Regions from separate parts of the Aeromonas sp. 130281 genome, predicted to be linked through region 2. Evidence: predicted binding sites of a transcription regulator. Region 2 holds the regulator's gene; the other holds the start of a gene.

Region 1 (4,696 bases), on a different contig from region 2:
GCAAGATGAGCTTCTGGTACGGTGCCCGTTCCAAGCGCGAGATGTTCTATGTCGAGGACTTCGACATGCTGGCCGCCGAGAACGAAAACTTCCAGTGGCACGTCGCCCTGTCGGATCCGCAACCGGAAGACAACTGGGATGGCTACACCGGCTTCATCCACAACGTCTTGTTCGAGAACTACCTCAAGAACCACGAGGCGCCGGAAGATTGCGAGTTCTACATGTGTGGACCTCCCGTGATGAACGCTGCCGTCATCAACATGCTGAAAAACCTCGGCGTTGAAGACGAAAACATCCTCCTGGATGACTTTGGTGGTTAATCCATGCACAGTGTTGTAAAGACCTGGCTAGCCTTCGGGCTAGCCTTTTTCTTGACTGGGTGCGGTCAGGAATCGGTCCAATCCAAGCCGGAGATCCACATCACCGGCAGCACCATGGGCACCTACTACTCCATCAAGGTGGCGGATGCCGCCGTCACGGATGCCGCCAAGCTGCAGGCCGAGGTGGATGTCCTGCTGGAGCGGGTCAACGATCAGATGTCCACCTACCGCCCGGATTCCGAGCTGTCGCGCTTCAACCAGCACAAGGACAATACCCCTGTGGTGGTCTCCCGTGACACAGCCCGGGTGGTGACCGAGGCCATTCACATTGGCCGCGAGAGCCGCGGGGCGCTGGACGTCACCGTGGGCCCCCTGGTCAATCTGTGGGGCTTTGGGCCGGATGCCAAACCGACCAAGGTGCCATCCGACGAGCTGATCGCCCAGACCCGGCAGAAGACGGGCCTCGGCAATCTGCATGTGGTAACCTCGGTCGACGCCGACACCCTGCAAAAGGACATCCCGGATCTCTACGTGGATCTCTCCGCCATCGCCAAGGGCTTCGGGGTGGACAAGGTGGCCGAGTACCTGGAATCCCTGGGGGCGCGCAACTACCTGGTGGAGATCGGCGGCGAGCTGCGGATCAATGGCGTCAACGGCAAGGGTCACCCCTGGCGCGTCGCCATCGAGAAGCCGACCGCCAATGCCGGCTCGGTGCAGGAGGTGATAGTGCCAGGGGACAACGGCGTCGCCACCTCGGGGGACTATCGCAACTACTACGAGCTGGATGGCAAGCGCTTCTCCCACACCATGGATCCGCTGACGGGCAAGCCCATCACCCATCGCATGGTGTCGGTCACCGTGATCCACCCCTCCTGCATGACGGCAGACGGGCTGGCCACGGCGCTGACGGTCATGGGAACGCAGAAGAGCCTGGCCTATGCCAAGGAGCGGGGTCTGGCCATCTTCGTCATCACCAAGACGGACGAGGGCTTCGAGGAGGCTTACTCGGATGCCTTCAAGCCCTACCTGGCCAAGCAGCCCGGTTAACCGTGAAGGCGTCGCCATCACTCGGCGGCGCCTGGGAATCTTGTCGCCGGATGCCGTCGAGCCGTATCTGGTTAAACAGTAAAGGGGTAATACCATGCAGATCTTTCTGATCACCTTCGGGGTGTTTCTGGTGGTGGTGGTGGCCATGGCCATCGGCTACATCTTCCAGAAGAAGACCATCTCCGGCTCCTGTGGCGGCCTTGGCACCATAGGGATCGAGAAGGAGTGCGACTGCCCGGAGCCCTGCGACAATCGCAAGAAGAAGATGGCCAAGGAAGAGGCCCGTCGCAAGATGCTGGTGGACAACCGCATCCTCTGAGGGCGAGCACCCGCGTGCGGGTGCATCGAATGCACGCGAGCCGACCCTGGGTCGGCTCGCGTCTTCATGGCGCTCAGTAGTCGTATTGGCTGCAGGCCTTGTTGTGAAACTCCGCCTTTCGTTTTGCCAGCTCCTCCCTTGTGCCCAGCTCGTCCCCCTGCTTGATGGCCTTCTCCAGTATCTCTATGCGCTCAAACAGCCAACTGCACTCGGCGGTCGGATGGTCCTTGGTCATGCCCGTCAGCGGCAACAGCAGCAGGCAGAGTCCCGGCCAGATTGCTCTCATCTCTCTCCTCCTTGAGTCTGATGTGGATGGTGCCTTGAGAGTCTATCCGTCCCTCTCCTCCCGCGCGCTGGCAGAAATGACAGGGCTGGGGTAGCATGGGGCCTTGACTGGTTATTCATACAGTGGTGTCGCCGCCTCGTCACGACAGCGGAGGTGCACCCAACCATGCGGCAGGCGCCGACGGCTCAACAGACTCTGGCATGCGCAAGATCATTCACATCGACATGGACTGCTTCTTCGCCGCGGTGGAGATGCGGGACAACCCGGCCCTGCGGGAGGTGCCGCTGGCCATCGGCGGCTCGGCCGACAGGCGCGGCGTCATCTCCACCTGTAACTATGTGGCGCGCCGCTTCGGGGTGCGCTCCGCCATGCCGAGCGCCCTGGCCAGGAAGCTCTGCCCGCCGCTGGTGCTGATCCCCGGGCGGATGGCCGTCTACAAGGAGACCTCCCGCCAGTTGCAGGCCATCTTCCTGCGCTACACGGAGCAGGTGGAGCCGCTCTCCCTCGATGAAGCCTACCTGGATGTCACCGACAGCCCCCATTGCGGCGGCAGCGCCACCCTGATGGCGGCCGAGATCCGCGCTGCCATCGTCCTCGAACTGGGGTTGACCGCCTCGGCCGGGGTGGCGCCGAACAAGTTTCTGGCCAAGCTTGCCTCCGAGCAGCGCAAGCCGGACGGCCTGTTCGTCATCCGCCCCCAGGAGGTGGACGAGTTCGTGCGCCAGCTGCCCCTCGGCAAGCTGCCCGGCATCGGCCGCAAGACGGCGGAGCGGCTGGAGTCCCTCGGGCTCTACTCCTGCGAGGATGCCCGCCAGCTCGGCAACGAGGAGCTGGTGAGCCGTTTCGGCAAGCTCGGGGAGATGCTGGCCGGCCGCATCTGGGGACATGACGATCAGCCGGTACAGGCCCGGCGGATACGCAAGAGCATAGGGGTGGAGACGACCCTCGCCAGCGACGTGCTGGATGAAGCCGCCTGCCGGGAGGTGCTCGGCCGGCTCATTCCCGAGCTGGAGCTGCGCTTTGCCAGGGCTTGCCCTGCGGAGGCGCTGATGGGGCAGGGGATCAAGCTGAAGTTTGCCGATTTCCACCAGACCACCGTCTATCGCAAGGGGAGCTACCAGGCGAGCCGTTTCCACGATCTGTTGCACGAGGGGTTGCAACGGTCTCAAGGAAAACCCATTCGCCTGCTCGGTCTGGTGGTCGGTCTGCCAGGGGCGGGGGAGATCAACCAATTGAGCCTGGATCTCAGCTGATTTAGTTAAGTTTTTGTGTCCAAAACCGATACAGTGTTCACATCTGTAGACGTTAGGAAATGTGGCATGAGTTCTCTTTCTGTTCAGGGACGGATCACCCTGATCGCCGGTTGCTGTCTGTTGGCCAGTGCCGCCGCACTGGTCGCCTCTTCCCTCTTCAACGCGGCCCGCATGCAGGAGCAGGTGCTCACCTCCACCACCCTGGAGGGGCAGCACGCGGCAGAAAACTGGATGAAGGCCATGGGGTCAACCCAGGCGGCCAGAGTGACCAGCTACCTCGACGAGGCCTATTTCAGGGCCACCCTGCTGGCGGAAGGCATACTGTTCCAGCGCAAGAACGCGGCGGACAACTTCGTTCACTCCGAGGCGCTGCGCAATGCCGTGAACCAGCAGTTGCAGGACGCGGCGGAGTCGTCGGCCAATCTGCTCGGGGTCTATGCGGTATTCGAACCCAACCAGCTCGACGGTGAAGACGACAACTATCAGGGCTCGACCGCGCTCGGGGCCAACGACAAGGGGCGCTTCTCCAGCTACTGGGCCAGAGTCGATGGCAAGGTGACCCTGGAGGTGATGGACGAGGCGCTGCTGGCCGACGACAAGCCCTCCGGGCACGGTGGCCTGGAGAATGACTGGTACAGTTGCAGCATTCGCAGCAAGGCCCTCTGTCTGCTCGATCCCTATGTGGACGAGGTGGGCACCCGTCAGGTGCTGATGACCTCGGTGACGGCCCCCCTGCTGGAAGAGGGCAATCTGCTCGGCATGGTGGGGGTCGACATCTCGCTGGCCACCTTGCAGAGCCTGGTGGAGGAGATGGACAAGACGCTCTATGACGGGCAGGGCAAGGTGCTGCTGCTCAGTCACGAGGGGCGGGTGGCCGGGGCCGAAGGGTTCAAGGTCGCCCTTGGGGAGACCCTGGAGCAGCAGGGGCTGTCGGCGGATCTCAACGGCTGGCTCGCCAAGGGGGAGGTGGTCACGCGCTGGAGCCCGGATGGCGCCCTGCTGCAGACCTTCGTGCCGGTCAGCATGCGCGGGACGGATCGCAAGTGGGGCATCTACATCGAACTGCCCCGTGCCGTGGTGCTCGCCTCCGCCCTGAAACTGCAGGATGAGCTGGAGGGCCAGTCCCAGCGCAGCGTCGCCACCCAGTTGCTGATCGGCGGGGCCATCTCAGCCCTTGCCCTGCTCTGCATCTGGCTGATGGCCCAGCGCATCGTCGCCCCCATCCGCACCGTGGTGGCCCGCCTCAAGGACATCGCCAGCGGCGAGGGGGATCTGACCCAGCGCATCGACCTGCGTCGCGATGACGAGATCGGCGAGTTGGCGAAGTGGTTCAACAACTTCCTGGACAAGCTGCAGTCCACCATCAGCCAGGTGATCGATACCGTGGCCGGCACCCGGGCCAGCGCGGCGCTGGCGGCGCAAGGGGCCGAGCGCACCAGTGCCGGCATGCAGTCCCAGTATCAGGAGGTGG
Region 2 (4,696 bases):
CCCAGCCCGACGGCGAGGCCGAGCGCCCGCGCCAGGGTGTCCAGCTGCCCCTCGGCGCTGGCGGCGCCCTGGGCCTGGGCGGTCAGGCCAGTGGTGGACATGCGCAGGAAACCGAGCAGCCAGAACAGGAGGTTGATGAGGGTTGCCCCGACCGAGACGCCCCCGAGGAACCAGGCCTGACCGAGATGACCGATCACCCAGGTGTCCACCAGGCCGAGCAAGGGGGTGGTGACGTTGGAGAACACCATGGGCAGGGCCAGGGCAAACACGGCCCTGTGGCGGCGAGGATCCCTCAGCCAGGACGCCATCAAGCTAGGCACAATCGGCGCCAGCGTCTCACTCGTCGGCCAGCCGCACTATGCGTGCGAAGTCGGAGACCATGGTCTGCATGTCCACATGAGGCACCTCACCCGGGGCCACCTTGGGACGGAACATGGCCACCAGCTTGCCCTCGGGGCTGATCAGCACGATCGAGGCCGAGTGGTCTATGAGGTAATCCTTGCGTTCGCTCTCCACGATGGAATAGACGAGGCCAAGGTTGCGCACCAGGGGGAAGAGGGCGCGGTGGGGGCCGGTCGCCGCCTTGAACTCCGGATGGAAGAAGGCGGTGTAGCTCTTGAGGCGAGCGCTGTCGTCCCGCTGGGGATCCGCCGAGACGAAGACCACCTGGCTGCTGGGCGAGATCTTCTTCAGATCCGGGTAGATGGAGCGCAGATCCGCCAGGGCGGTCGGGCAGACGTCGGGACAATAGGTGTAGCCGATAAACAGGAAGGTCCAGTGCCCCGCCAGATTGGCGGCGGTGAAGGGCTTCCCATCCCCATCCGTGAGGGTGAAGGGATTGATGTCGCGCCCTACCGGATAATAATCCGCCTGCGCAGGCAGGGAGGGTTGGCTCCAGTAATAAGCCGCCATTATGCTGCCGACGAAGAGCAACAACAGCAGGGAAAAACGTGGTTTAACCATATAAAACAGAACCTTGCTAGTTCAACCAGCCAGATGGCGGGGCCAATGAAGGGCTATTGTAACCCGCCAGGCCCCGTTTCTGCCTAGTCCCGAGTCCGGATCCCGGTCAGGAAAGGTCCCCATAGGGAGGAGACAACCACTATCTCCCGGCCATGGCGGGGATAAAGAAAAGCCCCACACCGGGTGGGGCTCACACACTGTTCGGGGGACTGGCTCAGGGTCGCAGTCTTCGCTGCCCCTGGGGGCGCCGGATAGTGGCGCGCAGCGGAATGACCGGGGCCGTCCAGGGGGCATCTGGCAAACCTATGTCGTGGTGGCGGCGGAACAGACGAACCAGGCGGACAATCTTGTCCTTGGGGCACCCCAGCCAGATGGTCCAGCCATCGCCCTTGTGATAGACCCAGAGCGCATAAAACCACGTCATCCGACTGCCCTTGATGAATCGGGTGATGGAGGATGCGGGGGTTGCGGTTGCGGCCGGACCCGGATCCCACGGCGAGCTTGAAGCCATACCTGTCCTCCTTGCTCAACAGGCCACGCCGACCAGTGTGACTGCCATCGGGAGGCAGACCAGGCACCGTCGCGTACTGACTGTATTGAGTCGTCCTGCTGCCTGACGACTCTCCCTGTCCCGCACCGCCCCAGCCGTGATGCATCCCTGCTACCCATGCTGACCTGGCGGCACACTCAAGGTCATGGCGATTATCCGGCCATGACACTGCGGGCCTTCTCAAAGGATATATCCGAAATGCACGATGCGTGGCGGTACTGTTTACGGTGGATCCGGGCGGCGGCAATGGCGGGGATCGGGGAGGAAAGGAGATCGGGGAAAACGCACAAACGAAGGGGCCTCCCGCAGGAGGCCCCTTGGCATGTTCGATGGCTACATCCAGTCGGCGTTGCGAATGACCCCGACCGCCAGCCCTTCGATGGTCAGATGCTGGCTGGAGAGATCCACCTCGATGGGGGAGAGCTCCTCGTTCTCCGGCAGCAGCCACACCTGGCTGCCCTTGCGCTGGAAGCGCTTGACGGTGACGTCTTCATCGAGACGCGCCACCACCACCTGACCGTTGCGCACCTCCTGGGTCTTGTGCACCGCCAGCAGATCCCCATCCATGATGCCGATGTTCTTCATGCTCATGCCCTGCACCCGCAACAGGAAGTCTGCCCGCGGGTGGAACAGGGCGGGATCCACCTGATAGTGGCTCTCGATGTGCTCCTGGGCCAGGATGGGCTCGCCGGCCGCGACCTTGCCGATGAGCGGCAGGCCGTTCTCTTCTGGCGCAGCCTCCTCTTCCTCGAGCAGCAGACGGATGCCGCGGGAGGTGCCGGGCATGATCTCGATGACCCCTTTCTTGGCCAGGGCCTTCAGATGTTCCTCGGCCGCATTGGCCGACTTGAAGCCAAGCTTCTGGGCGATCTCGGCGCGAGTCGGCGGCATGCCGGTCTCGCTCATGTTCGCCTTGATAAGCTCCAGCACTTCAGCCTGGCGGGGGGTAAGGGGTTTCATAGCATAGGCACCTGTCTTTTTATACAGCACACTGGCAGTATATACAGTGCTGTGGCCAAGGCAAGGCGTTGCTGATATTTGTCCCCACCTTGTCGCAAAAATCCCGCACCTTCTATCCTGAAAAGGCACTCATCCTACCTCTCGGCGACAAGCCGTCGGTGATTTGCTATGCTCACGCCGCATTTTTTTGGAGAGCAGACGCACATGTCCCTTGGACAGAACATTTCCAGAGCCATCCTGCAATGGCCGGTCAGTGGCTTGGTCAATCACAAGAGCCTGCCGGAAAATCCCATCACGGAGCTCAAGCTGGATCCGGCAAGACCCATAGTCTACGCCCTGAAAACCAGCTCGATCACCGACCTGATGACCCTGCAACAGTGCTGCGAGGATCTCGGCCTGCCCGGCCCCTTCACTCCGCTGGAACTGGGTGGCCAGCTGCTGCCGCGCTACGTCTGTCTGGATCGTCCGCCTCCCCTGTTTGGCACGCGCAACAAGCCGCTGCCCTTCCTGCAGGAGTTCCACCAGCTGCTGGACCTGCACAAGCAGGATCCCGAGCTGGATATCCAGGTGGTGCCCGTCACCCTGTTCTGGGGGCGCGCCCCCGGCCGGGAAGGCGAGGAAGCCTCCGGCTGGAACATCATCAGCAGCCTGGCCCCGAACCGGCTCAAGAAGGCGCTGATCGTGATCCTGAAAGGGCGCGAAAACCTGGTGCGCTTCTCACCGCCGCTCTCATTGCGCTACATGGCGGACAAGCACGGCACCGACGAGGCCATCGCCCACAAGCTGGCGCGGGTGGCCCGCACCCACTTCAGTCGCCAGCAACTGGCGGCCACCGGTCCCAAGCTGCCGAACCGCAACCTGCTGTTCAAGCAGTTGCTGGAGTCGAGCGTGATCCAGCAGGCCATCGAGGAAGAGGCCAGACGGGAGGGGATCAGCCTCGAAAAAGCCCAGAAGCGCGCCCATGGCTACATGGACGAGATCGCCTCCAACTTCTCCTACCGGCTGATCCGGCTCGGGGAGAGCTTCCTCGGCTGGCTGTGGAACAAGCTCTACCGCGGCCTCTCGGTCAACGGTGCCGAGCAGGTGCGCCAGCTCGCCCAGGAAGGGCACGAGATAGTCTACGTCCCCTGCCATCGCAGCCACATGGACTACCTGCTGCTCTCCTACGTCATCTATCACCAGGGCATGGTGCCGCCCCATATCGCGGCGGGCATCAACCTCAACTTCTGGCCGGCGGGCCCCATCTTCCGCCACGGCGGCGCCTTCTTCATCCGCCGCACCTTCAAGGGCAACCCGCTCTACAGCACGGTATTTCGTGAATACCTGAACCTGCTGTTTGCCAAGGGCTACTCGGTGGAGTTCTTCACCGAAGGGGGTCGCTCGCGCACCGGCCGCCTGCTGCCCCCCAAGACCGGCATGCTGGCCATGACGCTGCAGGCCATGATGCGCGGGCTGGACAGGCCGGTCACCCTGGTGCCCGTCTATCTGGGCTACGAGCACGTGATGGAGGTGAACACCTACCACAACGAGCTCAAGGGCAGCCGCAAGGAGAAGGAGAGCTTCCTGCAGGTGCTCGGCATACTGCGCAAGCTGCGCAACTATGGCCGGGGCTTCGTCAACTTCGGCGAACCGCTGACCCTCAACAGCTACCTCGGCGAGCACGTGCCGCACTGGAAGGAGAGCATTGGCCGGGAGGAGCGCCCCGAATGGATGGCCCCCACCGTCAACCAGCTGGCCGAGCTGCTGATGACCCGGATCAACGATGCCGCCGCCGTCAACGGCCTGACCCTGAGCGCCCTGGCGCTGCTGGCCGCCGAACGCCATGCCCTGACCCGGGACGAGCTGCAGGCCCAGATCAACACCTATCTGGACCTGCTCAAGCAGGTGCCCTACAGCCCCCAGAGCACCATGCCGGACGAGGATGCCAGGACACTGCTGGATCAGGCCATGGAGCTCAACAAGTTCGAGGTGAGCGAGGACAAGCTGGGGCAGATCATCAGCCTCGATCGCTATCAGGCGATCCTGCTGACCTACTACCGCAACAACATACTCCACCTGTTCGCCCTGCCCTCCCTGGTGGCGGCCCTGATCGAGCGCTGCGAAGGGATCTCCCGCGGCGAGATCGTCGCCCGCTGCATCGACATCTACCCGCTGCTCAAGACAGAGCTGTTCCTGCGCTACGAAGAGGACGAGCTGCCGGAGCTGGTCGATGCCCTGCTGGCC

The links. The regulator LexA, encoded in region 2, represses DNA repair genes until DNA is damaged. The targets are predictions, from matches to a motif close to ANCTGTNTNNNNANACAGNT.
Region 1: a site for LexA is predicted at 2,078-2,097, ahead of dinB (DNA polymerase IV). Genes of this name have one in related genera too.

The regions. Positions count from the first base shown of each region.
Region 1 is NZ_JBWVQS010000002.1:259,338-264,033, forward strand. Features, by position in the region: gene nqrF (NADH:ubiquinone reductase (Na(+)-transporting) subunit F) at 1-320, shown strand, start outside; gene AC1IN8_RS08180 (FAD:protein FMN transferase) at 324-1,367, shown strand; gene nqrM ((Na+)-NQR maturation NqrM) at 1,462-1,686, shown strand; gene AC1IN8_RS08190 (hypothetical protein) at 1,760-1,972, opposite strand; gene dinB (DNA polymerase IV) at 2,173-3,225, shown strand; gene AC1IN8_RS08200 (methyl-accepting chemotaxis protein) at 3,292-4,696, shown strand, end outside.
Region 2 is NZ_JBWVQS010000015.1:22,922-27,617, reverse strand. Features, by position in the region: gene AC1IN8_RS20760 (MATE family efflux transporter) at 1-308, opposite strand, end outside; gene AC1IN8_RS20755 (SCO family protein) at 337-963, opposite strand; gene AC1IN8_RS20750 (hypothetical protein) at 1,178-1,387, opposite strand; gene lexA (transcriptional repressor LexA) at 1,847-2,473, opposite strand; gene plsB (glycerol-3-phosphate 1-O-acyltransferase PlsB) at 2,678-4,696, shown strand, end outside.